2 regions of the Amycolatopsis sp. NPDC045836 genome follow, and region 2 is predicted to be linked to the other one. Evidence: riboswitches for the same ligand, from Rfam matches in the RefSeq annotation. Region 2 holds a riboswitch; the other holds the start of a gene.
What was found. A riboswitch is a leader RNA that binds a small molecule or an ion and turns the genes downstream of it on or off. The one in region 2 is predicted to bind S-adenosylmethionine.

Region 1 (14,989 bases), on a different contig from region 2:
CCCCCCCCCCGCGCCCGTGCACCAGGCCACGTACGCTGCCTGTCCATGCCAGAACGGCGTCGCATCGGGGTCATGGGCGGAACCTTCGACCCCGTCCACCACGGGCACCTCGTCGCGGCCAGCGAGGTGCAGTCGCGCTTCGGCCTCGACGAGGTCATCTTCGTGCCGACGGGGCAGCCGTGGCAGAAGTCCGGCCGCGTGGTCACCAGGGCCGAGGACCGGTACCTGATGACGGTGATCGCCACCGCCTCGAACCCGGTGTTCTCGGTCAGCCGGGTGGACATCGACCGCGGTGGCCAGACCTACACCGTGGACACCCTGCGCGACCTGCGGGCCGAGTACCCCGACGACGAACTGCACTTCATCACCGGTGCCGACGCCCTCGAGCAGATCCTCACCTGGCGCAACGCCGAGGAGCTGTTCGACCTGGCCCACTTCATCGGCGTGACGCGGCCCGGTTACCACCTCAACGACCACCACCTGCCCAGCGGCAAGGTGAGCCTGGTCGAGGTGACCGCGATGGCGATCTCGTCCACCGGGTGCCGTGAACGGGTCGGACGCGGCGAGCCGGTCTGGTACCTGGTGCCCGACGGCGTGGTCCGCTACATCGACAAGCGCGGCCTCTACCGCGGTGCCTTGACCGACGCCCTGGACCGGGGGCCCCACTGATCCGGGTACCCTCATCGGGCGCATCCGTTTACCCGAAGGAGCCCTGTTGACCGCCACGTCCGAAGCCCGGGAACTGGCCGTCACCGCCGCACACGCGGCGGCGGACAAGAAGGCGTCGAACGTGGTCGTGCTGGACGTTTCCGACCAGCTCGTCATCACCGACGCCTTCGTGATCGCCTCGGCGCCCAACGAACGGCAGGTCGGCGCGATCGTCGACAACGTCGAGGAGAAGCTGCGCGAAGCCGGGCACAAGCCGGTCCGCCGGGAAGGCGCCAGGGAAGGCCGCTGGGTGCTGCTCGACTTCGTCGACGTCGTGGTGCACGTCCAGCACGACGAGGAGCGCTCGTTCTACGGCCTCGAACGGCTGTGGAAGGACTGCCCGCACATCGAGGTCGACGGCCTGACCCAGGGCAGCGCCACCGGTGCCGGCGGTGCCGATGAGGGACCGGCCGGGGAGCGCCCGTGACCCAGCGGCTGGTGCTGTGGCGGCACGGTGAGACCGACTACAACGCCGCCGGCCGCATGCAGGGGCACCTCGACTCCGCGCTGACCCGGGTGGGCTGGAACCAGGCGCGGTTCGCCGCGCCCGCGCTCGCCCGGTTCTCACCGGAGCTGGTGATCGCCTCCGACCTCCGCCGCGCCACCGACACCGCCACCGTGCTCACCGACGCCATCGGGGTGCCGCTGCGCATCGACAAGCGCCTGCGTGAAACCCACCTCGGCGAGTGGCAGGGCATGACCGGCGCCGAGGTCGACGCCAAGTACCCCGGCGAGCGCGACCGGTGGCGCACCGACGCCACCTGGGCGCCGCCCGGTGGTGAGTCCCGGGTGGACGTGGCCGAGCGCGCCTCCGAGGTGGTCGCGGACCTGGTGGCCGCCGAAACGGGGCACACCGTGCTGCTGGCCGCGCACGGCGGCCTGATCATCGCGCTGACCGCCCGGCTGCTCGGGCTGCCGGTCCAGGTGTGGCCCACGCTCGGCGGCATCGCCAACTGCCACTGGGTGGAGCTGGGGCGCCGCAACCAGATGTGGCGGCTGCACGTGTACAACGCCGGCATCACCGGGTGAGCCCGCGGCTGCTGGTGTTCGGGGACTCGCTGAGCTTCCACGGCCCCGACCACGAGTACGCGGCCGACGAACCCCGCCTCTGGCCGAACCTCGCCGCCGACGCCCTCGGCGGCACCGCCGACCTGGTCGCCGGTTTCGGCTGGAACGCGCGCGACCTGTGGTGGTCGCTGACCGGCGACCCCCGGGTGTGGGCCGATCTGCACCACGCCGACGTGGTGGTCCTGGCCATCGGCAGCATGGACACCCTGCCCTCGCCGCTGCCCACCTACCTGCGCACCGGGCTGCGGTACCTGCGCCCGGACGGCCTGCGCCGCGTCGCCCGGCGCGCCTACCTCGCCGCCCAGCCGCGGCTGGCGGTGGCGTTCCGCGGCAGGCCCGCGGTGCTGCCCGCCGCGTTGACCGTGCGGTACCTGGATCTCTCGGTCGAGGCGCTGCGGACCCTGCGGCCGTCGCTGCCGATCGTCGGCGTGCTGCCGTCGGTGCACCGGGCCGCGTCGTACGGCGGGGTGCACTCGGCGCGTCCCGCCGCCGCGGCCGCGGTGGCCGACTGGGCGCGGCGGCGGGAGGTTCCGGTGCTCGACCTCGCCGAGGTCGTCGGGCCGCACGTGCTCGGCGGGCACGGCAATCCCGACGGCATGCACTGGGGCTGGGCGGGACACGCCGCGGTGGGTGCCGAAATGGCAAAACTCGTCGCCGGGTTGCTGTTCACCGGGGAACCACGCGAGGACCCGTAGGCTGATGCCGTGCCGGTAGCCGTAGTCACGGATTCGACCGCCCATCTGCCGGAGGGTTTCGCCGATCGGCATGCCATCCGGGTGGTGCCCCTGCACGTGCTCATCGACGGGGTGTCCGCACTGGACGGTACCGACGTCGGCCCGGCCGCCCTGGCCAAGGCGCTGGGGCAGCACCGCATCGTCACCACGTCCAGGCCCACCCCCGCCGAATTCGCCACCCAGTTCCGGGACGCGCTGGCCGGCGGTGCCGAGGCGGTGGTCTCGGTGCACCTGTCGCGGGAACTGTCCGGCACCTGGGAGGCCGCCGTGCTGGCCGCGCAGGAGGTCGGGCCGGACAAGGTGCGCATCGTCGATTCGCGCACCACCGCGATGGGGCTCGGATTCGCCGCGCTGCACGCCTCTTCGGCCGCCGCCTCCGGGGCGTCCCCGGCCGAGGTGGAGCAGGCCGCCGTCGAGGCCGCCCGCCGCTCGGAAACGCTCTTCGTGGTGGAAACCCTCGAACACCTCCGCCGCGGTGGCCGCATCGGCTCGGCCGCCGCCCTGCTGGGCACGGCGCTGGCGGTGAAGCCGGTGCTGCACATGTCCGAGGGGCGCATCCTGCCGCTGGAGAAGGTGCGCACGATGAACCGCGCCATGGCGCGCATGGTCGACCTGGCCGTGCGGACCGCCGGCGACGACCCGGTGGAACTCGCCGTGCACCACCTCGCCTCCCCGGAGCGGGCGGTGGAGCTGGCGAACCGCCTGGAGGAGCAGCTGCCGCGCTCGTCGGGCTGCCTGGTCTCGGAACTCGGCGCGGTGATCGGCGCGCACACCGGTCCCGGCGTGCTCGGGGTGGTCGTCCAGCGCCCGGCGTTGCACGCACGGTGATCTTCGCTGCGTAGTGACCTCCTTGTTATGTCCCGTTCGTAACACTGGGTGAGATACTGCCGAAGAGCAAGTAGGCGCGGTGGGCCCGCTCGGGGCCCGGGTCAGGGGATCGCGCGGGTCTACCCAGAAAGGACGATCCCCGGTGACCGACCTGGTGGCGTTCCTGACCGCGATGGTGAACGAACGTCAGAGCCTGATCATGCGGACGGTGCAGAAGGGCAAGGCGGGCGACCAGCTCGACCACGCCGACCTGGCCACCCAGACCGAGATGCGCATCCGCGGCCTCGGCACCGTCGAACTCGAATCGATCAACCGGATGATCCGCGAGGTGGAAGCGACCCGGCTGATCGTCGAAACCCACGAGACCGCGGTGACCGACCGGGTGGCGGGGTTCCCCCTCTACGGCAGTGATTACTGGTGCGAGGTGTGCCACGTCCCCGGTGGTGAACCGGGCAAGAACTGGTGCCGGACGTTGCGGTTGCTGGCTCTGCCCTACGCCGACCACCCGGGGTACCGCCGGGAATGGCGCCCTTGACAACTGGCCGCCGAACGGGCGAACTAGGTATGAGAAGGCTCTTGCTCCGCCCGGCGGCCCTGCCGTGGACGTGGCTCCCCGGTGCACGCCGGTGGGTCACGTCCACGGTGGTTCCGGTTCAGCCGATCGCCGGAACCAGTTCCGCCAGCCTGGGCAGCACACCGTCCCGCCACCCGGGCCCCATGCGTTCGCAGGCGTCGCGCTGACGCTGGTCGTCGAGGTCGAAGCCGGAGTGCTCGAGCAGCAGCCGGGTGCCGTGGCCCTCGGGGACCAGCCGCCAGGTCAGCGTCCAGGTCCCGTTGAAGGTGTAGGCGAACCGTTCGTGCGGCTGCGACTCGATCACCTGGCACGGCACCTCGCCGTACCCCGGCATCCTCAGGTGGAACTCGTGACCGACGTGCTCGGCGATGTCCCCGGGTGCCCACCACTTCGCGTGCAGGTCGGGATCGGTCAGCGCCCGCCACACCTTGGCCGGTGGGGCGGCCATGAACTGGTCGACGGTGATGGTGCCGGTACGGGTGTAGGTCATGGTGCTTCGTCCTCTTCTTCCACGAGTTCCGCCATGGTGCGCAGCCGCTCGCGCCAGAACCGCTCGAACGGGTGCAGCCAGTCGCCGACCTGCGCCAGCGGCGCCGGTTCGAGGTGGTAGAAGCGTTGCCGCCCCACCGGTTCGTCGCGGACGAGCGCTGCCTGGCGAAGGATCTTCAGGTGCTCGGCCACGGACGGACGGCTCATCTCGAACTGCGCCGCCAGATCCCCGGCCGTCCGCGGCCCGTCCGCCAGCAACTCCAGCAGGCGACGCCGGGCCGGACTCGCCAGCGCGAGAAAGACTGCATCGGACATGCCCGGGAGAATATGTAGGCTAGAGCCGACATGTCAACTATCGCCTACATGTTTTCCGTCGCTCAGCGCCCACGGCGGAGCACGGCCGGACCGCCGTCGTGGAGGAACACGGCGGTGTCACCGTCGGTGTCGGTTCGCGTCAGCAGGGCACCTCCCTTGCCCAGATTGTCCATTGTGGATTGGCTCGGATGGCCGTACGAGTTCCCGGCGCCCACGCTGACCACGGCGATCCGCGGGCCGACCGCGGCCAGGAACGCGGGCAGCGAGTACCGCGAGCCGTGGTGCGGCACCTTCAGGATGTCGGCCTGGAGGTCCTCCTTCGCTGCCAGCAGATCCGCTTGGGCGGCCAGTTCGACGTCACCGGTGAGCAGTACTCGTCCCGCGCTGGTGTGGCCTCTGAGCACCAGCGAACTGTTGTTGATCAGCGTGCCGTCCTTCTCCGCCCCGGCGCGGGTGGTGACGTGCCGCGGACCGAGCACGTCGAGACCCAGCCCCGGCCACTCCAGCCGCTGCCCGACCGGCAGTTCCACCAGCGGCACCCCCTGCGCCCCGGTCACCTCGGCGACCTCGTCCCAAGCCCAGCGCGGTGCCCGCCCGGCCCCCACGGCCACCGCGCCCACGGTCCTGCCTTCGAACACCGAGGCCAAGCCACCCACGTGATCCGCGTGCAGGTGGCTCAGCACCAGCAACGCCACCCTGTCCACCCCGAGCCGGTCGAGGCAGCGGTCCACCGGCCCCGGCTCCGGCCCGGTGTCCACCACGACGGCCCGCCCGGGCTCAGCGGTGGCCAGCACGATGGCGTCGCCTTGGCCGACGTCACAGGCCACCACCGCCCATCCCGGTGGCGGCCACGGCGGCGCCAGCACCCGGGCGGGCGCCGTCGTCAGCAGGACGAGCACCAGCCCGGCCGCGAGCACCAGCCGCACCCTGGCGAACCGGAACACCACCAGCAGCACACCGACCACGAGGGCGGCCAGCAGCCCACCCCACCAGCCCGGCGGCCAGGCCAGCACCGCACCGGGTACCGCCGACGCCTCCCGGGCCACCAGGATCAGCCAGCTCGCCTCCGGCCCGGCCAGCCGCACCAGCAGTTCCGCCGCAGCGGGCCACACCGTGCCGAGCACCGTCGCCAGTACCCCGAGAATGGTCGCCGGGGCGACCACCGGAGCGGCCAGCAGGTTCGCCACCACCGCCACCAGGCTCAGCTCACCCGCCATGCCCGCGAGGATCGGCGCGGTCACCGCGAACGCCGCCACCGGCACCGCCAGCCACTCGGCCGGCCAGGACGGCACCCCGCGGCGAGCGAGTGCGGCCGCCCAGCGCGGAGCCAGCAACACCAGCCCCGCCGTCGCCACCACGGACAGCGCGAAGCCGAAGCTGGCCGCCATCGCCGGGTCGTACAGCACCAGGCCGGTCACCGCCGCCGCCAACGCCGGAAGCGCCGTACCACGACGGCCGAGCGCCAGCGCCAGCAACCCGACCGCCCCCATCACCCCGGCCCTCAGCACGCTGGGTTCGGGCCCGGTGATCACCATGTACCCGGCGAGAGCCGCGCCCGCGCCCGCCGCCGACACCACCGGCCCGAGCCGCAGCAGCCGGAGCAGCAGCAGTACCGCACCGCACACGATGGTCACGTTCGTACCGCTGACCGCCGTCAGGTGCGACAGGCCCGCATCGCGGAACTCGTCCTCGACCCGCCGTGACATGCCGCTGGTGTCGCCGACGGCCAGTCCGGGCAGCAGCCCGGCGGGCTCCTCGTCGAGCACACCGGACGCTTCCCGGAGCCCGGCCCGCATCGACGCCGCCGCTCGCTGCCACCACGGCGGCGGCTCGGTGACCTCCCGCGGTGGCCCTCGTACCCGGAGCGCCGCCACGGTCATTTCGGCCGGCCGCCCCGGGGCCAGGGACCCCGAAGCCGTCACCTGCTGCCCTGGCAGCAGATCGGACCACCCGTCCAGCGCGGCGAGCAGCACCACCCGGCCGGTCGACGGCACCGCCTGCCCATCGACCGTCGCCCCGGTGACCTCAGCCGGAATCACCACCGCACTCGTACCACCTGCCCTTCCCGCGTAACCGGCCGAACGGATCGGCCGTGGTCTTTCGGTGACCGTCACCCGGAGCACCGCCGGTACACCCCGATCCGCCGCGGGGCGCATCGGATCTTCCTGCGCGTGGTGCAGCCGCGGCGTCACCACGACCGCCACCACCGCACCAAAACCCAGCAATGCCGGCAAAAGCGCGCGCAGCCGCTCACCGTTCCCACCCCGGCGACGCGTGCGCACCAGCCCACCGGCTGCCGCGATCGCGACCCCGGCGCCGACCACGACCGTCAGCCACCAGCCGAGCAGCAGCCCGCCGAGCGTGCCGAGCCAGACGGTGAGCGCGGCCGGTACCAGCCGCAGGTCGTGTGCGGCCGGCCCCGGGTTCACCGCCGGATCGGCGGCCGGGGTCATTGCACGGTCACCTGGTCACGCAGGCGCGAGAACCGCGTTTCGCCGATCCCTTCCACTTCACGGAGTTGCTCGACCGCGGTGAAGCGGCCGTGCTGGTTGCGCCAGTCGAGAATGCGTTGCGCGGTCACTTCGCCCACACCGGGCAGATCGTCGAGCTGGGCCAGGCTCGCGGTGTTGAGGTCGACCTTGACCGGAGGCCCGGCGCCGGGGGAAGCCGGCGCCGGACCCTGGGCCTGTGGTGGCGCCCCCACATCCAGTTGCTCGCCGTCGGTGAGGCGGCGAGCCAGGTTCACGGTGGCGAGATCGGTCTCGGGCAGCACGCCACCGGCGGCTCGCACCGCGTCCGCGACCCTGGCCCCGGCGGGCAGCGTGACCAGGCCCGGCCGGACGACCTTGCCGATCACGCTCACCACCAGTTCGCCGGTGGCGCTCGGCGGCGAGCTGGTGGCGGCCGGTGCGGCCCGCGCCATGGGCAACGGCGGGGCGCGCTCCGGCTCCGGTTCGCCGTCGAACAGCAGAACCGAGGCGAGCACGACCACGAACACGCCGAACACGGCGAGCGCGATCGTGGCGCGTTGCTTGACCGGACTGCCGCGTGCTTTCGGCAGCCAGCGCGTGACCTTCCCGTGGGCGCGGTCGCGCTGGACCCGGGCCGCCAACTCGGCGACGTCGGGCTTGGGCTCCTCGGAGGTCGGTGCTCCGGGAGAGAGGGTTGTTTGGCTTCGCTCGAACACACAAGCGACGTTAAGTGGACTGGGCGGGGGAGGACAGGGCAATTCGGCGAGCTGTGGACAACTGGGCGGCTGTGGACAACTCGGTTGGCGGCCGGCGCGGATGTGGTATTCAAGAAAAGGTGCACTGCTCAGAGGTGGCTGGGCGGCGGCGGGCTTGTTCTTCGGATGACTGGACGGCGACTCGATATTTCTTTGTGGCCGGACGGAACCCGGCTGGTGTGACGGCAAGTGGACGCGGTCGGCGAGCTGTGGAAGTAGCTGAACTCGGTGGAAAAACGGAGGGGGTGGTGTGCGCGATAGGGAGTGGGTGGGCCGGTCAGGGAACGGAAGGTTGGTGCGCATGGAGGTGCGGACATGAATGTGGCCTCCGGAGCTTTGCTCCGAAGGCCACGGTCGAGCCGGAATGGAAAGGAGGTTACTTCGCGAGGGCTTCGCGGACCGCGTCGGCGGAGGCGGGGACGGTGGCGCGGGGGCCGATCTTGCCTTCGACCGCGTCGAGGGTCTTGAGGCCGTCGCCGGTGATGAGGAGGACGGTTTCCTCGTCCGGGTTCAGCTTCCCGGCTTCGACGAGCTTCTTCGCGGTCGCCACGGTGACGCCGCCGGCGGTTTCGGTGAAGATGCCTTCGGTGCGGGCCAGCAACCGGATGCCTTCGACCACCTCTTCGTCGCTGACGTCCTCGATGGCGCCGCCGGTGCGGTTGACCACGTCCAGCACGTACGGGCCGTCGGCCGGGTTGCCGATGGCCAGCGAGCGGGCGATGGTGTCCGGCTTGACCGGCTGCACCACGTCGTGCCCGGCGCGGAACGCGGCCGACACCGGCGAGCAGCCGGTGGCCTGCGCGCCGAAGACCTTGTACGGCGACTGCTCGACCAGGCCGAGTTCACCCAGCTCGCGGAAACCCTTGTCCACCTTGGTCAACTGAGAACCGGAGGCGATCGGCACGACGATCTGCTGCGGCAGCCGCCAGCCCAGCTGCTCGGCCACCTCGAAGGCGAGCGTCTTCGAGCCCTCGGAGTAGTACGGCCGCACGTTGACGTTGACGAACGCCCAGTTCTCGTTCTCCGAGGCCAGTTGCGTGGCCAGGCGGTTGACGTCGTCGTAGTTGCCGTCCACCGCGATCAGCGCGCCGTCGTACACCGCGGTGGTGAGGATCTTGGCCCGCTCCAGGGTTTTCGGGACCAGCACGACCGACTCCCAGCCCGCGCGGGCCGCGGCGGCGGCCACGGCGTTGGCCAGGTTGCCGGTGGACGGGCAGGCCAGCACGTTGAAGCCGAACTCGCGGGCGGCGGCCAGCGCCACCGCGACCACGCGGTCCTTGAACGAGTGGGTGGGGTTGCCGGTGTCGTCCTTGACCCAGACTCGCTTGAGCCCCAAGGCTTTCGCGAGCCGGTCGGCACGCACCAGCCGGGTACAGCCGGGCTCGGTGTTGGGGATCTCTTCGACGTTCGACGGCACCGGCAGCAGGCTCTTGTAGCGCCAGATGTTGCGCGGGCCCTTCTCGATGTCCTCGCGGCGCACGCGGCCGAAGTCGTAGGCGACCTCGAGCGGGGAGAAGTCCTCGGCGGAGACGAACTCGGGTGCCAGCGGCTGGCGGTGCCCCTCTTCCTTCGACACCAGTTCGGCGGCCGGGCCGAGGTCCAGGGTGCGCTTGGTCGTGCGGAGGGTGGCAGTCATCGCGAGGTCCTTCCTCATCTGCCCCACGGGTGTGGGCCGGAATTGGCACCGTGCTCGTCAGCTACCTCGCGGAATCGAGATGACAGGCTGACGCCGGTTGCCGGGGCTTCTTCGGGCCGTATCCCTCTGCCCCTCTGGATGAGCGTTATGCGGTTGTCGGCCCGCGCTCGGCGCGGTGCCTCGCCAACACCGTACGGCATTCCGGCACGAGCTCGCGACCACCTCACCGTGCCGGGCTAGTGGCCGACGGGCGTGGCAGGATCGTGCGGGTGACCGACGCAGCCGCTCTCCACCTCGTGCTCGGCGAAGAAGAACTGCTCATCGAGCGGGCGATTCGAGCCGCTCTCGAGGCCGCCCGGAGCACCGATCCGGCGGCCGACCTGACCCGGCTCAAAGTGTCCGAACTCACAGCTCCGATGCTCGCGGAACTGGTCAGTCCGTCGCTGTTCAGCGAGGGACGCGTGATCGCGATCGACGGCGCGCAGGACGCCTCGCAGGAGATCGGCGACGCGATCCTGGCCTATGTCAAGGATCCCGCCGACGGCGTGGTGCTGGTCGTCGTGCACACCGGCGGGGGGCGGACGAAGGCGGGCAAGGCGCTGCCCGCGGCGTTGCGCAAGGCCGGGGCACAGGTGGTCGAATGCCCGAAGATCACCAAGCCCGCCGAGCGGGAAGCGTTCGTGCGCAACGAGGTCCGGCAGGCGGGCGGCAAGATCGACGCCGCCGGGGTGATGGCGCTGATCGACTCGGTCGGCTCGGACCTGCGGGAATTGTCCTCGGCGGCGACGCAGCTGGTGGCCGACTCCGGCGGCAAGGTCGACGAGCAGGCCGTGCGGCGCTACCACCGCGGGCGGGCCGACGTGACGGGGTTCGCGGTGGCGGAGAAGGCCGTCTCGGGGGATCGCGCCGCGGCGCTGGAAGCGGTGCGCTGGGCGATGCAGATCGGGGTGCCGCACGTGCTGGTGGCCGACGCGCTGGCCGACGCGGTGCGCACCATCGCGCGGGTGGCGGGGGCGGGACGCGGGAACCCGAACTCGATGGCGGGGGAGCTGGGCATGCCGCCGTGGAAGATCCGGAAGGCGCAGGGGCAGGTGCGCGGCTGGGGAGCTGACGGCCTGGCCGACGCGATGCGCGTCGTCGCGAAGCTGAACGCCGACGTGAAGGGCGCGGCGGCTGACCCCGACTACGCCCTGGAACGCGCGGTGCTGGAGATCGCGGCCGCGAAGGACCGCCGTTGAGGTGGACGGCGGTCCGGTGCTGGCAGGCGGGCGCGTGCTGGGGAGGTGGCCCCGGCTGGGTGGGATCGGCTGTGACCGGGTCGGGTTGGGCTGAAGGCTGAGTGGACGAAGGGACGTATTCCGGGCTGCGCGTCGGGGCGAGGATGGTTCTTGAGGTGGGTCAGGTTTCGCTGAAGCGGGCCAGGGCGCGGATCTTGTTGGTGGCGTCCAGGGCAGCGACCTTGTACGCCTCCGACAGGGTGGGGTAGTTGAACACCGTGTCGACCAGGTAGTCGACGGTGCCACCGCAGCCCATGACGGCTTGTCCGATGTGGACCAGGTCGGTCGCCCCGGTGCCGAAGACGTGGACGCCGAGCAGGGTGCGGTCCTCCGTGGAGACCAGCAGCTTGAGCATGCCGTACGAGTCGCCGGCTATCTGGCCTCGCGCCAGTTCGCGGTATCGGGCGGTACCGATCTCGTACGGGACCGACGAGGAGGTCAGCTCGGCCTCGGTCGCACCGCAGTAGGAGATCTCCGGAATGGTGTAGATGCCGATCGGCTGCAGGGCGGCCAGTTCGTTCGCCGGCTCGCCGAAGGCGTGGTACGCGGCCAGCCTGCCCTGGTCCATCGACGTCGCGGCCAGCGCCGGGAAGCCGATCACATCGCCGACGGCGTAGATGTGCGGGACCGCCGTGCGGTAGTGGTCGTCGACGGTCAGCCGTCCGCGCTTGCCGGCGGTGAGACCGGCGTGCTCCAGGCCGAGGTCGTCGGTCATGCCCTGCCGCCCCGCCGAGTACATCACCGCCTCGGCCGGGATGCGCTTTCCGCTGGCCAGCGACGTCACCGTGGCGTGCTCGCCGACCGCCACGTCCACCACCTTCTCGCCGAACCGGAAGGTCACCGCCAGGTCCCGCAGGTGGAACTTCAGCGATTCGACGATCTCCGGGTCGCAGAAGTCCAGCATCCGCTCGCGCTGCTCGACCACGGTGACCCGGCAGCCGAGCGCGGCGAACATCGAGGCGTACTCGATGCCGATCACCCCGGCCCCGACCACCACCAGTGACGTCGGGATGCGGTCGAGGCTCAGGATCTCGTCGGAGTCGAGCACGCGTTCCTCGTCGAAGTCGACCTCCGGTGGGCGGGCCGGCCGGGTGCCGGTGGCGATCACCACGTACTCGCCGGTCAGCGACGTCCGCTCACCGCGTGGCCCGCCCTCCACCGCGACGGTGTGCGGATCGGTGAACCGGCCGAGGCCGCTGACCAGGTGCACCCCGTTGCGCTGCAGTTGCGCGCGCACCACCTCGACCTCGCGCCCGATCACGTGCTGCGTGCGCGCCATCAGGTCGGTGATGGTGATGTCCTGCTTGACCCGGTAACTGGCCCCGTACAGCTCGCGCTGGCTCATCCCGGTCAGGTAGTGCACCGCTTCGCGCAGCGTTTTGGAAGGGATCGTTCCGGTCTGGACGCAGACCCCGCCGATCATGTCGTGGCGGTCGACCACCGCCACGCGCTTGCCGAGCTTGGCCGCGGCGATCGCGGCCTTCTGCCCGCCGGGGCCGGAGCCGATGACGATCAGGTCGTAGTCGTAGGCACTTCCATAGGCGCTCACGCCGCACAGCCTGCCCCATCGGAGCCCCGAGCACACGGAAAAGCCCCCGGTCGACCAGCGCACCGGGGGCTTTTCCGAAGCCGGGGTCAGAGCGAGTTGACCCGCTTGGCCATGGCCGACTTCTTGTTCGCGGCCTGGTTGGCGTGCAGCACACCCTTGGTGGCGGCCTTGTCCAGCTTGCGCGCGGCCTCGCGCTGGGCCTCGGCGGCCTTGGCCTTGTCACCGGAGTCCGCGGCCTCGCGGAACTTGCGGATCGCGGTCTTCACCGAGGACCGGATCGCCTGGTTGCGCTGACGCGCCTTCTCGTTGGTCTTGATGCGCTTCATCTGCGACTTGATGTTGGCCATACCGGCGCTCCTCTGGGTCCTTCTGGTGGTTTCGCCGCCGCGACCGGGTGGCCCCGCGAAACGCGGGTTTCCTCCATGACGGAATGCCGCGCGGCAACGAGCGAAAAGCCTAACACCCCTGCTCAGCGGGCCCGTCGGCGGGCGGTAGGTTGACCACCGGTGAACGTGACGGCCCTGCTCCTGGTGCTCGGTGCGGCCGTGGTGCACGCCGGGTGGAACCTCGCGGCGAAGCGGGTGGCCGACGGCGGGGCGCGGTTCGTCTTCCTCTACTACACCGTGACGGCGGTGGTGTTCGCGCCGGTCGCGGTGGTCTCGTTGCTGGTCGCCGGGCCACGTCCGCAGTGGAGCTGGCTGGCGGCGGCGGCCGGGACCGCGGTGCTGCACGTCGCGTACGGCATCGTGCTGCAGCGCGGTTACGCGGTCGGCGACCTGTCCGTGGTCTATCCGCTGGCCAGGGGCAGCGGGCCGCTGCTGGCGGTGCTGGCCGCGGTGCTCGTGCTCGGTGAACGGCCCGGCTGGCTCGGCCTGCTCGGCGCGGTGCTGGTGGTCATCGGGGTGCTGGTCATCGGCAGCGGCGGCGGGGCGGGCGATCCGCGGCAACGCCGCGCGAGCTTCTGCTACGGCCTGCTCACCGGCGCCGCGATCGCCGGGTACACGCTGTGGGACGCGCATTCGGTGACCACCCTGGCCGTGCCGCCGCTGGTCTACTTCAGCCTCGGCGCGGTGCTGCAGAGCGCGCTGCTGGCGCCGTACGCCCTGCGTGGCGCGGCCACGGGCGGGCTGTGGCGGCGGTACCGGCGGGAGGTGCTGCTGGTCGGGGTGCTTTCGCCGGTGGCCTACCTGCTCGTGCTGTTCGCCATGCGGCTGGCGCCGGTGAGCCTGGTCGCACCCGCCCGTGAGCTGAGCATCGTGCTCGGTGGCCTGGCCGGGTGGCTGGTGCTGGGCGAAGCCGACCCGCTGCGCCGCTTGCTCGGGTCCGGCATCGTGCTGGCCGGCATCGGTGCCATTGCGGTGGCGTGAGCCCACCGGTAGGCAGGAACGCATGGAAGTTCTGAGCAGCCGCGTCCTGCTGATGCCGAAGGACCTCGAGGTCTCCACCGCCTTCTACCGCGACACCCTCGGCCTGGCGATCTACCGGGAGATCCCGATCGGCACCATCTTCTTCCTCGGCGGCGGCCTCCTCGAGGTGGTCGGCCGCGGGGAGACCGGCCCGACCCCGGACGTGGCGTTCTGGCTGCAGGTCCGCGACCTGCCCGCGACGCTGGCCGAACTGGCGGCCAAGGGCGTCGAGCCGGTGCGCGAGGCCCGCCGTGAACCGTGGGGCCTGGACGAAGCCTGGATCGCCGACCCAGACGGCACCCGGATCGTGCTGGTCGAGGTTCCGGCGGGGCACCCGCTGCGCACCGACGTCCGGGACCACTCGAAGGACTGAGCCACCCTCAGGTGCGGTTGTGCACCGGAAGTCAAGGAAGTGTGGTCCCTGCGTCAAGAACACCGGTGTTTTCCGTGGCAATTTGGAATCGCGGCGGAAAACGATGACCGGGACGGCTTCGGCGGACGCCGGTGCGGCGGCGGCCGCGTACTGCATGCTCACCACCGACCCCGTTCGCTACGCGTGTGCCGGCAACGCGGCTGATGCGCGGCAGGAAGCGGGCATCCCGGGTGGTCACGGCACCGCGTATGCCCACCCTTCCGGAGGAACCTGGAACAACAAGTTCAGCTCGGTGGGAGCGTTCAGCCAGTGCGACGTGAAATTGCGCGATCCCATCGGCCTCGGAGAGCCTTCGTCGGTCTGGATCGACCACGCGGCCGATCTGCTGAACGTCGGCAGCGGCTGGCGCAACCGCGCTGGTTCGTTCCGGGTGTCGTGAGGGCCGGGAACTAGGCGCGGATCGCGCGCAGCTGCGCCGCGCGGGCGGCCAGCGGTCCCGGCGGATCCCACACCCAGGTCTGCAGGTCGGTGAACCCCGCGCCGGTCACCTCGGCGGCGAGTTCGTGCCTGCTCACGGGGAGCCACTTCTCGTGGGCGGAGAGCACGAGCTTGCCGCCGGGGCGCAGCACCCGGCGCAGCTCGGTGAACCCGGCCGCGCGGTCCGGCCACAGCTGCGCGTTGTTCACCGAGATGACCACGTCGACGGAGCTGTCGTCGAGACCGGTCTCCGCGGCGGAGCCGAGGTGCAGCTCCACGTTCCGCGTGCCTTCGCAGCGCTCGGCGCACAGCTCCAGCATCTCGGCGGA
Region 2 (16,662 bases):
CCCGCATGCGCTGGATCTCCAGGCGCCCCACCATGTACGACAGCGCCTGCCCGGGGCAGCCCGCGTACCGGTCGATCTCCAGTTCGATCTCCAGCGGCGCCATCGGCGTGTGCTCGACCAGGAAGTCCACCGCCTGCTGACGACTCCAGCCCAGCGCGTGCATACCGGTGTCCACCACCAGCCGCCCGGCGCGCATGGAGTCCTGGGTGAGCATGCCGAACCGCGACGCGTCGTCGGTGTAGAGGCCCATCTCCTCGGCCAGCCGCTCGGCGTAGAGGCCCCAGCCCTCCAGGTAGGCGTCGATGTTCATCATCCGCCGCACCAGTGGCAGTTCGGTCAGCCCCTGCGCGGTGCAGAACTGGAAGTGGTGCCCCGGCACGGCTTCGTGGAAGGCGATCGCCTCACTGGTGTGCCGCGGGCGTTCCTCGGCGCGGTGGACGTTCGCGTAGTAGACACCCGGGCGGGAGCCGTCCAGCGACGGCTCGATGTAGTAGGCGATCGTGCCGCCCTCGGCCTCCGACTCCGGAATGGAGGTGACCTCGCAGACCTGCTCCGGGATCCGCCCGAACCACCGGGGCGCCACGGTTTCCGCCCGCCGGATGGCCGCCCGCGCGGCGTCGAGCAGTTCCTCGCCGTCGCGCCAGCGGAGCCCGGGGTCCTCCCGCAGCCGGCGGAAGATCTCCGGCAGCTCCCCGGTGCCGAACACCCGCGCCCCCAGTTCGCGGTACTCCCCCGCCAGCTTCTCGATCATCTCCAGGCCGGTGGCGTGCAGTTCCTCCGGCGTCCGCTCGGTGGTCGTGTAGATCCGCGCCAGCGCGGCGTAGCGCTCCTTGCCGTCCGGCTGCCAGCACAGGCCGGGCTGGTCGGCACCGCGTGCCCCCGGCTTCAGCTCGTCCCGCAGCACGTCGCGGTAGCGCTCGAACGCCGGGCGCACCACCTCCGCGAGCAACCGGTCCTGTTCCTCGGCGTACCCCGGCAGTTCGACACCGGGGGTCAGGCGCAGCGGGTCGGCCTCGGGAGCGTTCAGGTACCGCTGCACACCGGCCATTCCGGCGTCCACCAGGAACTCCGGCGCCCGCAGCCCGTCGGCGAGACCGGCCCGGTGCCGGGAGATCGCCGCGTCCAGGTACTCCGGCACCGCCCGCAGCCGGTCCAGGTGCGCCTTGGCACCCGCCTCGTCGGCCACCGAGGGCACCGGCAGGAACAGCAGCAACCGCTGCGCCGGGCCGACCTGCATGTCGCTGACCGAGAACTCGGGCAGCCGGGCGTCGATCCTGGCCACTTCGGACCGGGCGAAGTCGATCAGCGCCAGCCGGGTGGTCGCCTCCTCGGCGGTCCCGGCCGCGGCCGCTTCGACCCGGCGGCCCAGTTCCAGGTAGCGCTCGCGGAACCCGGCTTCGGCTTCGGCCCGCAGATCGGGCAGCTGCCGGTCCGGGATGCCGAGGCCGAGCATCAGCGGCGCCGTCGGCTGCTGCTCGAAGTACAGGTCGAGGAACTCCTGCGCGAGTTCGTCCACAGTGCTCATCCGGCTGCCCTTTCCGCCGCCCACTCCGTCACCACCGCGTCCAGCACGGACAGCGGCACCTCACCACCGCCGAGCACCACGTCGTGGAAGGCGCGGATGTCGAACCGCTCCCCCAGCGCCGCCTCGGCCTCGGCCCGCATGCGCTGGATCTCCAGGCGCCCCACCATGTACGACAGCGCCTGCCCGGGGAAGGCGATGTAGCGGTCCACTTCGGACTCGATCTCCACCCGCGGCATCGGCGTGTGCTCGACCAGGTAGTCCACCGCCTGCTGACGGCTCCAGCCCAGCGCGTGCAGGCCGGTGTCCACCACCAGCCGACCGGCGCGCATCGAGTCGCAGCTCAGCATGCCGAGCCTGGCCACGTCGTCGGAGTACAGGCCCATCTCGTCGGCGAGCCGCTCGGTGTAGAGGCCCCAGCCCTCGGCGAAGGCGTCGAAGTGGCTCACCCGGCGCAGCAGCGGCAGGTGGTCCAGCCCCTGCGCGGTGCTGAGCTGGAAGTGGTGCCCGGGAATGGCTTCGTGGAAGGCGATCGCCTCGGCCTGGTGCCGGAACCGCTCGGTGGCCTGGTGGGTGTTGGCGAAGTAGATGCCCGGCCGCGAACCGTCGGCGGCCGGCCACAGGTAGTACGCCGCCGGCGCGCCCGGCGCCTCGGCCTCGGGCACCGGCTCGACCCGCCACGGCTGCGGCGGGATCCGGCCGAACCACTTCGGCGCCTCCCGCTCGGCCCTGGTGATCGCGGCCCGTGCGGACTCCAGCAGCTCGTCCGCGCTTTCCCAGCGCAGCGCGGGATCGGTGCGCAGGCGGTCGAAGACCTTCGCCAGGTCACCGGTGCCGAACACCCGGGCACCGAGTTCGCGGTACTCCTCGGCCAGCTCGCCGATCAGGCGCAACCCGGTGGTGTGCAGCTCCTGCGGGGTGCGGTCGGTGGTGGTGTGCTTGCGGGCCAGCGCGGTGTAGATCCCGTCCCCGCCCGGCAGCCACTTCAGCCCGACCCGGTCCAGCGGGCGGCCGTGCTGGGCGATCTCCTCGGCGAGCACGGTGCGGTAGGCGGCGAACGCGGGCCGCACCGAGGTCTCCACCAGCTCGGCCCGGCGGCGCGCGAACTCCTCGTCCGGCGCGTCCTGGCGCAGCAGCGGGTCGTTGGCCGGATCAGCGAGGTACCGGTCGAGGTGCTTGATCGCGGCCTCGACGAGGTGCGCCACGGGCGTGCGCCCGGCCCGCACCCCGGCGCGGTGCCGCTCGGCGATCCGCTCGAGGAACTCGGGGATCGCGGCGATCCGGCCGAGGTGCGCCTCGGCGGGCTCACCCGGGGTCACCGCGATCATCGGCAGCGTGGTCAGCAGGCCCACCACGGGTGAGACGAACATGTCGGTGATGGTGAACTCGGCCACGGCGCAGTCGATCACGTCGATCTGCGAGCGCGCCTGGGAGATCAGCACCTCGACGGTGATCCGGTCGGTCCCGGACAGGGTGGTGCGGTCGAGCGCGGCCGCCCGCTCGGCGAGGGAGACGAGCCGGGCGCGGTGCTCCTGTTCGGCTTCGGCGCGGGGATCGCCCAGGCCGGTGCGGGTCTGGTCCAGCCCGAGCAGCACCGGTGTCAGTGGATCGGTCTCGAAGAGCAGATCGGTGAACTCGTCGGCGAGCGCGGTGGCATCGGCGGTGTCGGCGGTGTCGGTCATCAGTGGCCCCCAGTGTCGGCTCGAGTGCTCACCCCGACCCTAACCGCAACCGGCGCGGCCGGGCCTGAACACGGCGGGGTGGGTGAGGCGGTAGCGTGACGGGCTGTGGCCGTGACCGATCCCGTGGATGCCCGCCTGCTCGCCGCGCTGGCCGAGGTGGGCAAGACGGCCGTGCACGAACTCGCCGCGAAGGTCGGCATGGACCCGCGTGAGGTGGCCTACCGGCTGGTGGCGCTCTCCGGCAGCGGGCTGCCGCTGCTGGTCGGGGTGGAGAGCGATCCGAACGGGCTGCGGGCGGCACTGGTCGGCGGGGCCGGGCCGCGCCCGCCGGTCGCCCAGCCACCACCCCAGCCCCAGCCCCAGAACGTGGCGGGCACGCCGTCGGGCCGGTACCCGGTGCACGCCCCACCTCCGCCGCCGCAACGGCCGGGGGTGCAGGGGGTGCCCAGCGGCGCGTACACCGTGCAGGGCACCCCGTCCGGCCGCTACCAGCCACCCGGTCCGCCCCGGCCGCCCCAGCTCCCGCAGCAGCAACCGCCGCACCGGCCGCCGATGCCGCCACCGCAGGCGGATCCGGTGATGAGCACCTGGGGACCACCGCAGAGCGCCTCCTGGGCCCGCGGCGACCAGCCGCCATCGGCCGGGTTGCCCGCCGGCAAGCGCACCGGGAAGGCGGGCGAGGTGCTGGAAACGCAGGGCCTGGAGGGCGAACGCCTGGCGCTGCAACTGCTGGAGGTCCAGGACCCGGCCGACTTCCTCTTCAGCGCGGCCGGGTACAGCCTGGAGCCGGGCGAGCGCGCGGTGGTGGTGCACACCGAGATCACCAACCGCGGCCAGGTCCCGTTCGCTTCGCTGCCGGACAACTACCTGGAGCTGATCACCGCCGACGGCGGGGCCGTCGCCAAGGCCCCGGTTTCGCTGTCCTCCCGGCCCCCGCACCGGATCGGCGTGCAGCCGGGTGAAACCGCGGGCGGGCACACCGTCTACGTGCTGCCGGAGACCACCCGCGTGGTGTCCGTGCGCTGGAACGCCCGACCCGAAGTGGACGAACGTTCCCTGACCTGGTCCATCGAGGACTAGGACTCCGCGCGCAGCTTTTCCAGCGCACTCGCCAGGTCGTCCGGGTACTCGGCCTCGAATTCCACCCAGCGGCCGTCCGCGGGGTGCGCGAAACCGAGCGTCCTGGCGTGCAGCCACTGCCGGGACAGGCCCAGCCGCCGCGCCAGCACCGGGTCGGCGCCGTAGGTCAGATCGCCGACGCACGGGTGGCGCAACGCCGCGAAGTGCACCCGGATCTGGTGCGTGCGCCCGGTCTCCAGCTTGATGTGGGCGAACGAAGCCGCCCGGAACGCCTCCACCACCTCGTAGTGCGTCACGCTCGGCCTGCCGCCGGCGACCACGGCGAACTTGTAGTCGTGCCGGGGGTGCCGGTCGATCGGCGCGTCGATGGTGCCCTTGGTCGGGTCCGGGTGCCCCTGCACCAGCGCGTGGTAACCCTTGTCCACGGTGCGTTCCTTGAACGCCCGCTTCAGCACGGTGTAGGCGTGCTCGCTCTTGGCCACCACCATCACCCCGGTGGTGCCCGCGTCGAGCCGGTGCACCACGCCCTGGCGCTCGGCGGCCCCGGAGGTGGAGATGCGCAGCCCGGCCGCGGCGAGCCCGCCGACCACGGTCGGCCCGGTCCAGCCGGGGCTCGGGTGCACGGCCACGCCGACCGGCTTGGCGACCACCACGATGTCGTCGTCGTCGTGCAGGATCCGCAGGCCGTCGACCGGTTCCGCGACCACCTCGACGGTGCGCGGCTCGGGCAGCGTGACCTCCAGCAGCCCACCGGCGACCAGCCGGTCGGACTTGCCCACCGCGGTGCCGTCGAGCAGCACGTCCCCGGCTTCGGCCAGTTCGGCGACCGCGGTGCGGGAGAGCCCGAGCAGCTTGGCCAGCCCGGCGTCCACCCGCATCCCGTCCAGCCCGTCCGGCACCGGCAGCATCCGCCCGCTCACGGCTTCTTGGCCTTCTTCTCGATCGTCCTGCCGTCGTAGTCCTTGCCCAGCAGCGAAAGCAGGATGACCAGGCCGCAGCCGACGAACAACGAGGAGTCGGCGACGTTGAACACCGGCCACACGTCCCCGTTCGGCGCGAACACCGAGACGAAGTCGACCACGTGGCCCTGGAGCACACCGGGGGCGCGGAAGAACCGGTCGGTCAGGTTGCCCAGCGCACCGGCCAGGATCAGCCCCAGCCCGACCGCCCAGCCGGGTGAGCGCAGCCGCTTGGCGAACCAGATCAACGCGATCACCACCGCGCAGGCGATCAGCGCCAGCACCCAGGTCATACCGGACGCCATGCCGAAGGCCGCCCCGGAGTTGCGGATCAGCTGCAGGTAGACCGCGCCGCCGAGAACGCGCACCGGCTCGGCGAACTCCAGTTCGGCCACCGCGATCGCCTTGGTCACCTGGTCCGCGGCGAGCACCAGCACCGCGATCACCGCGAGCAGCCCCACCCGTCGCTTCGGCAAGGGGGTGTCGGGCGCTTCGGTGGCCTCGCTCGGCTCGGCTTCAGGCGGATTCGGCTGGTCGCTCACCACGCCATTGTCCACGGCGGGTGACCAGCGCGGCGATCGCCCCGGCGGCCAGCACCAACCCCGGCACCAGGCCCGGCGGCGCGGGGATCGCCTCCAGCGAGCCCACCACGGTCAGCAGGGTGACCAGCGCCAGCAGCGGGCTGCGTTCCAGCCAGGCCAGCACCAGCAGGCCGGCGGTGTAGGCGAGCAGGTCGTCCATGCCCGGCAGGCCCATCGCCAGCAGCGTGCTCGCCACCAGGCCGGTCAGCACGCCGCCGGTCCAGCCCGCCGCCCGGCGGGCGCGGCCGGTGCCGAAGTACGCCCAGGCCAGGCCGCAGAGCCCGAGCGCGCCCAGCGGCAGCACGAAGGTGGAGAGCAGGCCGGGCCCGTCGGCCAGCGTCCAGCTGGCCCCGCCGAGGACCGACAGCACCAGGATGGCCGCGACCCCACCGGCCACCAGCCCGGCGACCCGCCACGGCGACGGCCGCGGCCGGGCGCGGAAGACGTACCAGGCCACGGTCAGCAGGAAGATCGCCAGCGCCCCGACCGGCCAGGAGTCGATCGGTTCGAACGGCTGGGCCGTGCGCAGCGGCACCACGCCGTCCGGGCCGGTGGTGTAGAGGTGGGCGACGGCCACGTTCTCGCCGGCCGGGCGGTAGGCGAACCAGCCGAACTCCGGCTCGCGCACGAAGACCACCGCGGCGAGCAGGGCCACCGAGGTCAGCGCCAGCGGCAGCCAGTAGTCCCGCCGGTCCGCCGAAATCGGTTCACGCATGCCGCTGTTCCACCCCGGTCAGTCCAGTCGAGCGCCGATCTCCCGCACCACCGCGACGAGCAGTTCGATGTCGGCCTCGCCGGTGCGCCAGTTGACGATGGCGGGCCGCAACGCGGTCCGCCCCCGGTACACGGTCGTGCCAGCGTAGACCCGGCCGTCTTCGAGCAGTTCGGCCCCCAGCCGCCGGTTCAGCTCGTCCAGCCGGTCCTCGGCCAGGCCGTCCCGGCGGTAGCGGAAGCACACCACGTTCAGGCCGGGCGGGGCGAGCGGCTCCAGCTCGGGCGCCTCGTCGACCAGCCTGCCCAGCAGGGCCGCGAGGTCGTGGTGGCGTTCGACCATGGCGCGGTGGCCCTCGCGCCCGTAGGCCCGCAGCGTGGCCCAGATCGGCAGGGCGCGGGCCCGGCGGGACGACTCCGGGCCGAGCGAGTTGTAGTTGATCCTGGCTTCGTCGCCCACCGGCAGGTAGGCCGCGTCCGGCATGGCGAACGCCTGCCCCAGGCGCTGCGGTTCCCGGACGAAGGCGAACCCGCTCTCGTACGGCACGTTGAGCCACTTGTGCCCGTCGGCGGCGATCGAATCGGCCCGTTCCACCCCGCGCACGAGGTGGGCGGTGCGCGGCGACACCGCGGCGAACAGCCCGAACGCGCCGTCGACGTGCAGCCAAGCGCCGTATTCCGCCGCCAGGTCCGCCAGTTCGGCCACGGGGTCGAAGTCGCCCGCGTTCACCTCACCCGCGTTCGCGATGAGCACCGCCGGACCGCCGATCGCGGCCAGCTCCGCTTCCATCGCGGCGAGGTCGGCCCGGCCGGCGTCGTCGCGGCTGAACACGCGCACGGTGTCGCGGCCGCAGCCGAGCACCTGCAACGCCTTGCGGCTGCTGGGGTGCACGTATCCGCTGGACAGCACGGGCAGGCGCGGCAGGCCGGCCAGCCCGTCGGCGCTGACGTCCACCCCGTGCCGCTCGGCCCACCAGTGGCGCGCGGCGGCGAGGCCGGTCAGGTTCGCCAGGGTCGCGCTCGGCGTCAGCACCCCGCCGTGGGACGCGGGCAGGCCGAACAGGTCCTTCAGCCAGTCCAGCACCACGGTTTCCACCCGGGCCGCGAACGGTGAACTCGGCCAGAGCCCGGCCGCCTGGTCCAGCAGGGAGGTCAGCCAGTCCGCGGCCTGGGCAGCGGGTGTCGAGCCACCGACGACGAAGTGGAAGAACCGCGGGCCGGAGGAGTGGGTGGCCGCTCCGGTGCCGATGCGCAGCAGTTCGCGGACGCTCGGCAGCGTGCCGTCACCGCGTTCGGGCAGCGGCCCGCCGAGTGCGTCCAGCAGCGGTGCCGCCGCCGGGTCCTGCACCAGCCGGCCGGCCAGGGTGTCGAGGTACGGTCCGGCCGCGTCGGCCACCAGGCGCAGTGCTTCGGCCGCCGAATCCCGTTCCGCCAGCGGATCGCTCATCCCGGCAGAAGATCACGGCTCACCACCGCCCGTCCAGCCTCAGTCCAGGAAACCGGGCAGCGGACGCGGATCCGGGGTCGGCGCCCAGCGGCCGTCGACCCGCGCGTACTCCCAGCGCGCTCCCCTGGCGACGATCTGCCGCAGCGCCAGCAGCAGCCGGTCGACGTGCTCCTCGGTGCTGCCGAGGCCGAGGCTGACCCGCACCGCCTGCTGCCCCTCGCCACCGGCTTCGCGGATCAGGCGCCGCGTCGCGATGTGGGCGCAGAAAGCCCCGTCGCGCACGCCGATGCCGTACTCGGCCGAGAGCACCGCGGCCAGCCAGCCCGGTTCGAAGCCGTCGAGCACGAAGCTCAGCGTGCCGACGCGGTCGACGTCGGCGTCGAACAGGCGCAGTTCGGCGAACCCGGGCACCGACGACAACCCGCGCCGCAAGCGCCGGAGCAACGCGTCCTCGTGCGCGCGGACGGCGTCCCAGTTCTCCGCGAGCACCTCGCAGGCGACCCCGAGCGCGTAGACACCGACCGTGTTCGGCGAACCGGCCTCGTGGCGCTCCGGCCCGGAGTTCCAGACCACGCCGACCTCGTCGCGTTGCCGCTGCACCACCTTGGTGGCGCCACCGCCCGCCAGGTACGGCTGCCCGGCACGCAGCCAGTCGGCGCGGCCGACCAGCGCACCCGCGCCGAACGGGGCGTACAGCTTGTGCCCCGACAGCGCCACGTAGTCCACGTCCAGCTCCCGCAGCGAAACCGGCCGGTGCGGCGCCAGCTGGGCCGCGTCCAGCGCGATCCGGGCGCCGTGCTTCCGCGCCACCGCGGCGATTTCGGCGACCGGCAGCAGTTCACCGGTCACATTGGACGCTCCGGTGAGCACCACCAGCCGCGGCCCCGGTGCGCAGGCCGCCAGCGCACCGTCCACAGCGGACACCGCAGCGAGCCGGGTGCGCGGCGGTTCGACGCGGTGCACGCGCGGACCGCGCCACGGCAGCAGGGCCGCGTGGTGCTCGGTGTCGAACACCACCACGGAGGTCTCCCGCGGCAGGCACTTCGCCAGCAGGTTGAACGAATCGGTGGTGTTGCGGGTGAAGACCACGGTGTCCGAGGAGCGGGCGCCGACGAAGCGCCGCAGCACCCCGCGGGTCCGCTCGTAGACCTTGGTCGACACCTGGGAAGCGAAACCCGCACCGCGGTGCACGCTGGCGTACCAGGGCAGGAACTCGTCGACGGCGGTGCGCACGCGCTGCAGGCACGGCGCGCTCGCGGCGTGGTCGAGGTTCGCGTAACCGAGCTGCCCGCCGGTCACCAGCGGAACGGACAGTTCGCTACCGGCGACTTCGGGGACAACGCAGGTGCGCTGGAGTGCAGAACAGCGCGCAGCTCCGCCGAGAGTGGTGGCGGGCGACGGGTGGACAAGCGTCATGGGGAGCCTCCTCGAGGTCGGGACCTCCGCCCGAGGAGATCCGCGCTTGCCCGCCACACCTCGTGACGAGCCAGGTCCTCACCCGGGGCACCCCACCGCGGTTGGAGGGTTGCCGGCCAGCTAGCCGGGGCTTGACGCTGGCACTCATGACCTAGCGGAAAAGGTAACCCACTGGGCGGCGCCCGCGCCAGGGCCGCCCAGTGGGTGAGAGCGCGATCACTTCGCTTCGTACTGGAAATCGCCGGGAAGCCGGACCGCCTCGCCGTCGGCGACGTGCACGGCGGTGCCGCTGTACTGCTCGTCGCCCTGCTCGAACCGCCAGCCGCCGAACACCTTGCCGTCGACCGGTTCCCCGTGCGCGTCGGCGACCTCGCCGTGGATCCGCGCGTAGTCGAGGCCGTCCCACTCACCCGCGGCGACCGCGTCCGCCGAGCGGCTGCCCGCCTCCGGCAGGGTCCACAGGGTGAAGTGCACGTGCGGCCCGGAACTGCTGCCCCCGCACGGCAGCGCGTTGCCGATCTCGCCGAGCACCGTGCCCGCCTCGACGGCCTGGCCGTCGGTGACCGCGATCTCCTCCAGGTGGTAGTAGCCGGTGCGCCAGCCGTCCTGGTGGTCGATGGTCACCCAGTCCCCCGCCTCGCAGTGCTGCAGGCGCGCGGTACCGGCCAGCGGGGCCCGCACCAGCCGGTCGGCCGGGCTCAGGTCGATGGCGTTCTGCACCCCGGTGGTCGCGTCCGAGTGCACCCCGGCCGAGCTGACCTGCTGACCCGCCGCCAGCGGCAGGGTGAACGCCGGGAAGGGACCGGCCGCCGAGGCGGGCGGGGCCAGCAGGAACCCGCCGGTCAGCACCGCCGCGGCGGCCAGGCCGCGAAGGTTGGGGAACTGGTTGCTCAATCCAGCCACGCTCCGTGCTCCTTGCGCTCGCTATCAGCCTTTCGGGCTAATAGACGCGGGTGAAATGTAGGCCATTCGGCCGCATTCGGAGTACACGGAAGCCAAAAGAATATGCGGTATGTGACCCAGGTCACATCAGCTGCCGGATTCGCCCCGCCAGCGGGCCAGCCTGCCCGCCCGGTCGATGGCCCGCAGGCGACGTTCGGCGGTGGTGCGTGCCGCTTCGGTGGTGACCACGAGCAGCTGGTCCAGTTCCTGGAGGCGACTGGTGGCCTGCGGGGTGAACGACTTGCCGTCGCGGACCACCAGGCTCACCGACGCCCCGGTGGGCAGCCGCAGCTCGGACAGGTACACCCCGTGCATCCGCGACCCGCGCTGGATGCGCACCTGGAGCAGTTCGGCGCCGAGTTCGTCCAGCGGCGCGACGTCGACCTGGATCTCCTTCGGCTCGGTCGAGTCGGACAGCCCGAGCCACCGGCCGAGCGGGGTCAGCGTCGCGCCCTGCAGCAGGGTCAGCACGATGACCAGCACAAAAACCGCGTCGACCAGTTCCTGGGCGCCCGGTACGCCCTCGGCGAGCGGGATCATCGCGAGCACGATCGGCACCGCTCCCCGCAACCCGGCCCAGGACAGGAACACCTGTTCGCGCCACGGCAGCCGGAACGGCAGCGCCGAGAGCAGCACCGACAGCGGCCGGGCCAGCAGCAGCACCACGGCGCCGGCCACCAGTCCCTGCGCCAGGCTCTCCAGCAGCCTGCCCGGCGAGGCGAACAGGCCGAGCAGCACGAACAGGCCGATCTGCGCCAGCCAGCCGAGCCCCTCGGCGAAGGACAGCGTGTCGGACCGGTGCGGCAGCCGGGAGTTGCCCAGCACCACCCCGGCGACGTAGGTGGCGAGCAGGCCCGAGGCGTGCGCCAGCTGACCGCTCGAATACGCGACCACGCAGACCGCGACGGTGGCCACCGGGTACAGGCCGGTGGCGGGCAGCGCCGCCTTGCGCAGGGCCAGTGCGCCGAGCCAGCCCAGCGCCAGCCCGATCAGCAGGCCGGCGCCCAGTTCGTAGAGCACCAGCAGCGGCAGCGTCCAGTCCACTGTGGTCCCGGTGGCCAGCACGACCACGGCGATGTAGGCGGGCGCGTCGTTGATGCCCGACTCGATCTCCAGCGTGCCGACCAGCCGCTTGCCGATGCCCGCCGAGCGCAGCACGGAGAACACCGCGGCGGCGTCGGTGGAGGCGAGCACCGCGCCCCACAGCAGCGCCATCCGCCAGTCCAGGCCGAGCAGCAGGTGCAGGGCCGCGCCGGTGACCCCGACGCTCACCCCAACGCCCACAGTGGACAGTGCGATTCCCGGCCACAACGCGGGTTTGACCGCCTGCCAGCGCGTGGTCAGCCCGCCCTCGGTGAGGATCATCACCAACGCGGCCAGCCCGAGCGACTGGGTGAGCGTGGCGTCCTCGAACTCCAGTCCCAGCCCGGCTTCGCCGATCAGCACGCCGATCGCCAGGTAGAGCAGCAGCGAGGGCAGCCCGAGCCGGATGGACACCCGCACCGCGAGCACGGAGACCAGCAGGACCGCCGCACCGGCCCCGAGAACGACCGGGAGCTGCTCCATCCGCCGCCTCCCCTCGTCACCTGATCGCGTGGTCAACAATAGTGAACGCACGTTCGCCCGGTGCCATCGGTGCGGCGCAACGGAAATCGGCGGGGCACCGGTACCGCCGAATGGTCGACCCCGGGCTCGTCCGGAGCGTTCTCGGCTGCGCACCACGGGAATCGATGGAACCCTTGGCTCCCAACGCTTTCCACAAACGACGGCGGAAGCTGATCACGGGTCACCTCCAGCGCGGTGCCGCCACGCGCTTAGTCGGGCGAAGCGCGAGCGAGGAGAGCACCCAGCCCAACGCCGCCGCCGCACGCCCGAGCCGGGCGAAGCCCAAGCGAAAAGATCACCCAGCCCGGCGCCTCCGCCGCGCCGAGCCAGGTGAAGCCCAAGCCAGCGGCTCACCCAGCCGAGGCCGCCCCGCCCACCGAAGCAGGCTGATTCAAGCCAGCGCGGCGCCGCCCGACCGCCCCACCGAAGACTCCACCCAGGCGATCACCCAGCGCGACGCCACCCCACCGCACCGAGCGGCGAAGCCCAGACCGCGAAGTCACCCACCACGAGGCCACCCCCGCCCACGCCCACCGAAGCAGGAGCTCACCCCATCCAGCACGAACCGCCCCGTTCGACCGTTCAGCTCGTTAGCCCGAATGGCCGCTTGTCCAGACCACCGGAAAAGGAGTGTCATGGAGGCAGGCGATTTGTTGTGATCAACAACATACGCGCTGTCACGCACGGCCCGTGAGCGGTGTGGGTCCCTCGGTCCCCGCCAATTTCCCGCCACCGCTCACGGGCCCCCGCTTCAGCGCTTGCGCACCGCCACGGACACCTTCACACCGTCCCCGACGGTCCCCGTGGAGCCCTCGGGCACCGAGTCGTAGCCCACCGACCCGGCCAGGGTCTCCCCGGCGATGAACTCCTCGTGCGCCTTCGCCGCCTCGACCACCTCGGCCGGGGCGTCCACGGTCAGCTCGATGCGGTCAGCCACCTCGAGCCCGGTGTCCCGGCGCGCCTGCTGCACCACGCGCACCAGGTCGCGCGCGAGGCCCTCCGCCGCCAGCTCCGCGGTCACCTCGGTGTCCAGCAGCACCAGCCCGGACCCGCCGGGCAGCTCCGCCGCGGCACCCCGGTCCTTGGCCACCAGCCTGCGCTCGTACTCGGTGTCCAGCAGCTCGACGCCGGCCGCCACCAGCGCGCCGGAGTCCGAAGTGGACCACTCGCCCGCCTTGACCGCCTTGATCACCCGCTGCACGTCCTTGCCCAGCCGCGGCCCGGCGGCGCGGGCGTTGACCGCCACCTCGAACCCGCCGTGCGCGGCCACGTCCGCGGTCAGCTCGACCGACTTGACGTTGACCTCGTCGCGGATGACGTCGGTGAACGGGCGCAGCGCCGCCACGTCCGCGGCCGCCACCACCAGCTTGGCCAGCGGCAACCGCACCCGCAGCTTGTTCGCCTTGCGCAGCGACAGCGCCGACGAGCACACCTGGCGCACCCGGTCCATCGCGGTGACCAGCGCGGCGTCCGCGGGCAGCTCGGTGGTGCCCGGCCAGTCGGTCAGGTGCACCGACCGGCCACCGGTCAGCCCGCGCCACACCGACTCCGTGGTCAGCGGCAGCAGCGGCGCCAGCACCCGGCAGGTCACCTCCAGCACCGTGTGCAGGGTGTCCACCGCGTCCTGCTCCCCGGCCCAGAACCGGTCGCGCGACCGGCGCACGTACCAGTTCGTCAGCACCTCGAGGAACTCACGCGTGGTGGCGCAGGCGCCGGCGATGTCGCTGACCTCCAGCGCCGCCCCCACGTCGGTGACCAGCTCGTGCGTCTTGGCCAGCACGTACCGGTCCAGCACGTGCGCCGAGTCGGTGCGCCACCGGCCCTCGGTGCCCTCGGCGTTGGCATAGAGGGCGAGGAAGTAGTACGAGTTCCACAGCGGCAGCACCGCCTGGCGCACCGCATCCCGGATGCCCTTGTCGGTCACCACCAGGTTGCCGCCGCGCAGGATCGGGCTGGCCATCAGGTACCAGCGCATCGCGTCGGACCCGTCCCGGTCGAACACCTCGTTGACGTCCGGGTAGTTCCGCAGCGACTTCGACATCTTCTGCCCGTCCGAGCCCAGCACGATGCCGTGCGAGACGCAGGTCCGGAAGGACGGCCGGTCGAACAACGCGGTGGCCAGCACGTGCAGCGTGTAGAACCAGCCACGGGTCTGCCCGATGTACTCGACGATGAAGTCACCCGGGTAGTGGTGCTCGAACCAGTCCGCGTTCTCGAACGGGTAGTGCACCTGGGCGTACGGCATCGAACCCGAGTCGAACCACACGTCGAGCACCTCGGGCACCCGGCGCATGGTGGACCGCCCGGTCGGGTCGTCCGGGTTGGGCCGGGTCAGCTCGTCGATGTGCGGCCGGTGCAGGTCCGCCGGGCGCACGCCGAAGTCGCGCTCCAGCTCGTCGAGCGAGCCGTAGACGTCGGTGCGCGGGTAGTTCGGGTCGTCCGACTGCCACACCGGGATCGGCGTGCCCCAGTACCGGTTGCGTGAGATCGACCAGTCGCGGGCGTTCTCCAGCCACTTGCCGAACTGGCCGTCCTTGACGTGCTCCGGGTACCAGGTGATCTGCTGGTTCAGCTCGACCATCCGGTCCTTGAACTCGGTCACCGCGACGAACCACGACGAGACCGCGCGGTAGATCAGCGGGTTCCGGCAGCGCCAGCAGTGCGGGTACGGGTGCTCGTAGGTCTCGTGGCGCAGCAGCACCGCACCGTTGCGCCCGGCCGAACCGGTGCCGTTCTTCAGGTCCCGGATGATGTTCGGATTGGCCTCGAACACCTGCTGACCGGCGTAGTCGGACACCTCGTCGGTGAACCGGCCCTTCGAGTCCACCGGGGTGACCGGGGTGATCCCGGCCGCGTCGGTGACCACCTTGTCCTCTTCACCGTAGGCGGGCGCGATGTGCACCACGCCGGTGCCGTCGTCGGTGGTCACGTAGTCGGCGGCGAGCACGCGGTGCGCGTTCTCCTGGCCCAGGAAGTACGGGAACGGCGGCAGGTACCGGGTGCCGAGCAGCTCGGCGCCGGTGTAGCGCGCCAGCACCTCGGGCTGCTCGCCGAGTTCCTTGGCGTAGGCGCCGACGCGGGCCTCGGCCAGCACGTAGCGCTGGTCCCCGGCGGCGACCAGGGCGTAGGTGACCTCGGGGTGCACCGCGGTGGCCAGGTTCGACGGCAGCGTCCACGGCGTGGTGGTCCAGATCAGCAGGTGCGCGCCGTCGAGCTCGCTGCCGTTGCCCTCCAGCCGGAAGCCGACGGTGACCGCCGGGTCCTGGCGGCTGGCGTAGACGTCGTCGTCCATCCGCAGCTCGTGGTTGGACAGCGGGGTCTCGTCGCGCCAGCAGTACGGCAGCACGCGGTAGCCCTCGTAGACCAGGCCCTTGTCCCACAGCTGCTTGAACGCCCAGATCACCGACTCCATGTAGGTGACGTCGAGCGTCTTGTAGTCGTGGTCGAAGTCGACCCAGCGCGCCTGGCGGGTGACGTACTCGCGCCACTCGCCGGTGTAGCGCAGCACCGACTCGCGGCACGCCTCGTTGAACGCGGCGATGCCCATCTCGTCGATCTGGGACTTGTCGGTGATGCCGAGCTGCCGCTCGGCCTCCAGCTCGGCGGGCAGGCCGTGGGTGTCCCAGCCGAAGCGGCGTTCGACGTGCTTGCCGCGCATGGTCTGGAAGCGCGGCACGATGTCCTTGACGTACCCGGTGAGCAGGTGCCCGTAGTGCGGCAGGCCGTTGGCGAACGGCGGGCCGTCGTAGAACACGTACTCGTTGGCCCCGTGCACGCCGGGGTCGCGGGCGTCCACGGTGGCCTGGAAGGTCCGGTCGGCCTCCCAGTAGGCCAGCACGGCCTGCTCCAGCGCCGGGAACGACGGCTGGGACGGCACCTGGCCGGTCGGTTCACCAGCCTCGGCCTTGGGGTACATCGAGCGCTCCTCGCGGTGTCCAGTGGTCCCGGGTCACGGGGACGAAGCCCGGCCGGTCACGGCCGCGATCCGCGGTACCACCCCGCTTGCCCGCACGCGAAGGCGCGGGCCGCTCGTTTCGACGGCTGTCACGGGCCGTACCCGGCCGGTTCTACTGGGGGCGCGAGCCCTGTTCTTCCGGCGGCTCCCCGGTGATGGCCGGATCAGCGCCTGTGTGCCACCAGGTTAACGCGACCGGGCAAGTCAATTCCGGGGAGGTCCGCTTTCCCGTCCCGCGGACCGGACAACGGCGAGACAACAGACCGTGAGGAATACCCGTCGAAAACCGTGGAAAACCTACTTCTCGGCTTTTTTCAGTGATTTTTTGCCCGCGTCACGGTGTTCGGCGGCGAGGTGCGCATCGGGACCGCAGCGATCACACGGGGTGAAACCCAGATCACGCGCTTCGGCGACGGCGAGGGGAATGGTTTCCCGGTCCACCAGCCACGAGCAGTGGGCGAGGTGGTAACGCGGGTACTCGTCGACCACGAGGACTTCCACCTGCAGCTCGGAGACCACCAGCAGGTCGGCCGCGTCGGTGTCCTCTTCGCCGGGGTCGCCCAGCTCACCGGCGGTGGCTCCGGGCTCCTCGTCGTCCGGCTCGGGCTCGTCGTCTTCCGAGCGCTCGGCCTCGCCCGCGGCGGGGAGCACGGCGGTCGGTTCCTTCTCGGTGGCCTCGGCCGCTTCGGCCACCGGCAGCTCACCGGCGACCTCACCCTCGACGGCGTCGGCATCGGCCTTCGCCGCTTCCGGCTCGGTCTC

Region 1: another riboswitch for S-adenosylmethionine. It lies ahead of thrC (threonine synthase); the one in region 2 lies ahead of AC07EG_RS10195 (aminotransferase class V-fold PLP-dependent enzyme).

Annotation. Positions count from the first base shown of each region.
Region 1 covers NZ_JBWKKF010000013.1:102,181-117,169, reverse strand. Annotated here, with positions in the region: gene nadD (nicotinate-nucleotide adenylyltransferase) at 46-669, shown strand; gene rsfS (ribosome silencing factor) at 716-1,135, shown strand; gene AC07EG_RS24825 (histidine phosphatase family protein) at 1,132-1,737, shown strand; gene octT (diglucosylglycerate octanoyltransferase) at 1,734-2,471, shown strand; gene AC07EG_RS24815 (DegV family protein) at 2,481-3,338, shown strand; gene AC07EG_RS24810 (DUF6221 family protein) at 3,481-3,873, shown strand; gene AC07EG_RS24805 (SRPBCC family protein) at 3,992-4,402, opposite strand; gene AC07EG_RS24800 (metalloregulator ArsR/SmtB family transcription factor) at 4,399-4,716, opposite strand; gene AC07EG_RS24795 (ComEC/Rec2 family competence protein) at 4,779-7,169, opposite strand; gene AC07EG_RS24790 (ComEA family DNA-binding protein) at 7,166-7,828, opposite strand; gene thrC (threonine synthase) at 8,319-9,578, opposite strand; SAM riboswitch class I at 9,590-9,723, opposite strand; gene holA (DNA polymerase III subunit delta) at 9,848-10,816, shown strand; gene sthA (Si-specific NAD(P)(+) transhydrogenase) at 10,977-12,404, opposite strand; gene rpsT (30S ribosomal protein S20) at 12,491-12,751, opposite strand; gene AC07EG_RS24765 (EamA family transporter) at 12,911-13,771, shown strand; gene AC07EG_RS24760 (VOC family protein) at 13,794-14,183, shown strand; gene AC07EG_RS24755 (hypothetical protein) at 14,287-14,622, shown strand; gene AC07EG_RS24750 (class I SAM-dependent methyltransferase) at 14,633-14,989, opposite strand, start outside.
Region 2 covers NZ_JBWKKF010000005.1:93,806-110,467, reverse strand. Annotated here, with positions in the region: gene AC07EG_RS10230 (DUF885 domain-containing protein) at 1-1,525, opposite strand, end outside; gene AC07EG_RS10225 (DUF885 domain-containing protein) at 1,522-3,204, opposite strand; gene AC07EG_RS10220 (AsnC family protein) at 3,310-4,284, shown strand; gene AC07EG_RS10215 (RluA family pseudouridine synthase) at 4,281-5,204, opposite strand; gene lspA (signal peptidase II) at 5,201-5,785, opposite strand; gene AC07EG_RS10205 (hypothetical protein) at 5,760-6,539, opposite strand; gene AC07EG_RS10200 (pyridoxal phosphate-dependent decarboxylase family protein) at 6,558-7,982, opposite strand; gene AC07EG_RS10195 (aminotransferase class V-fold PLP-dependent enzyme) at 8,022-9,398, opposite strand; SAM riboswitch class IV at 9,436-9,550, opposite strand; gene AC07EG_RS10190 (M23 family metallopeptidase) at 9,615-10,301, opposite strand; gene AC07EG_RS10185 (potassium/proton antiporter) at 10,428-11,906, opposite strand; gene ileS (isoleucine--tRNA ligase) at 12,697-15,861, opposite strand; gene AC07EG_RS10175 (hypothetical protein) at 16,198-16,662, opposite strand, start outside.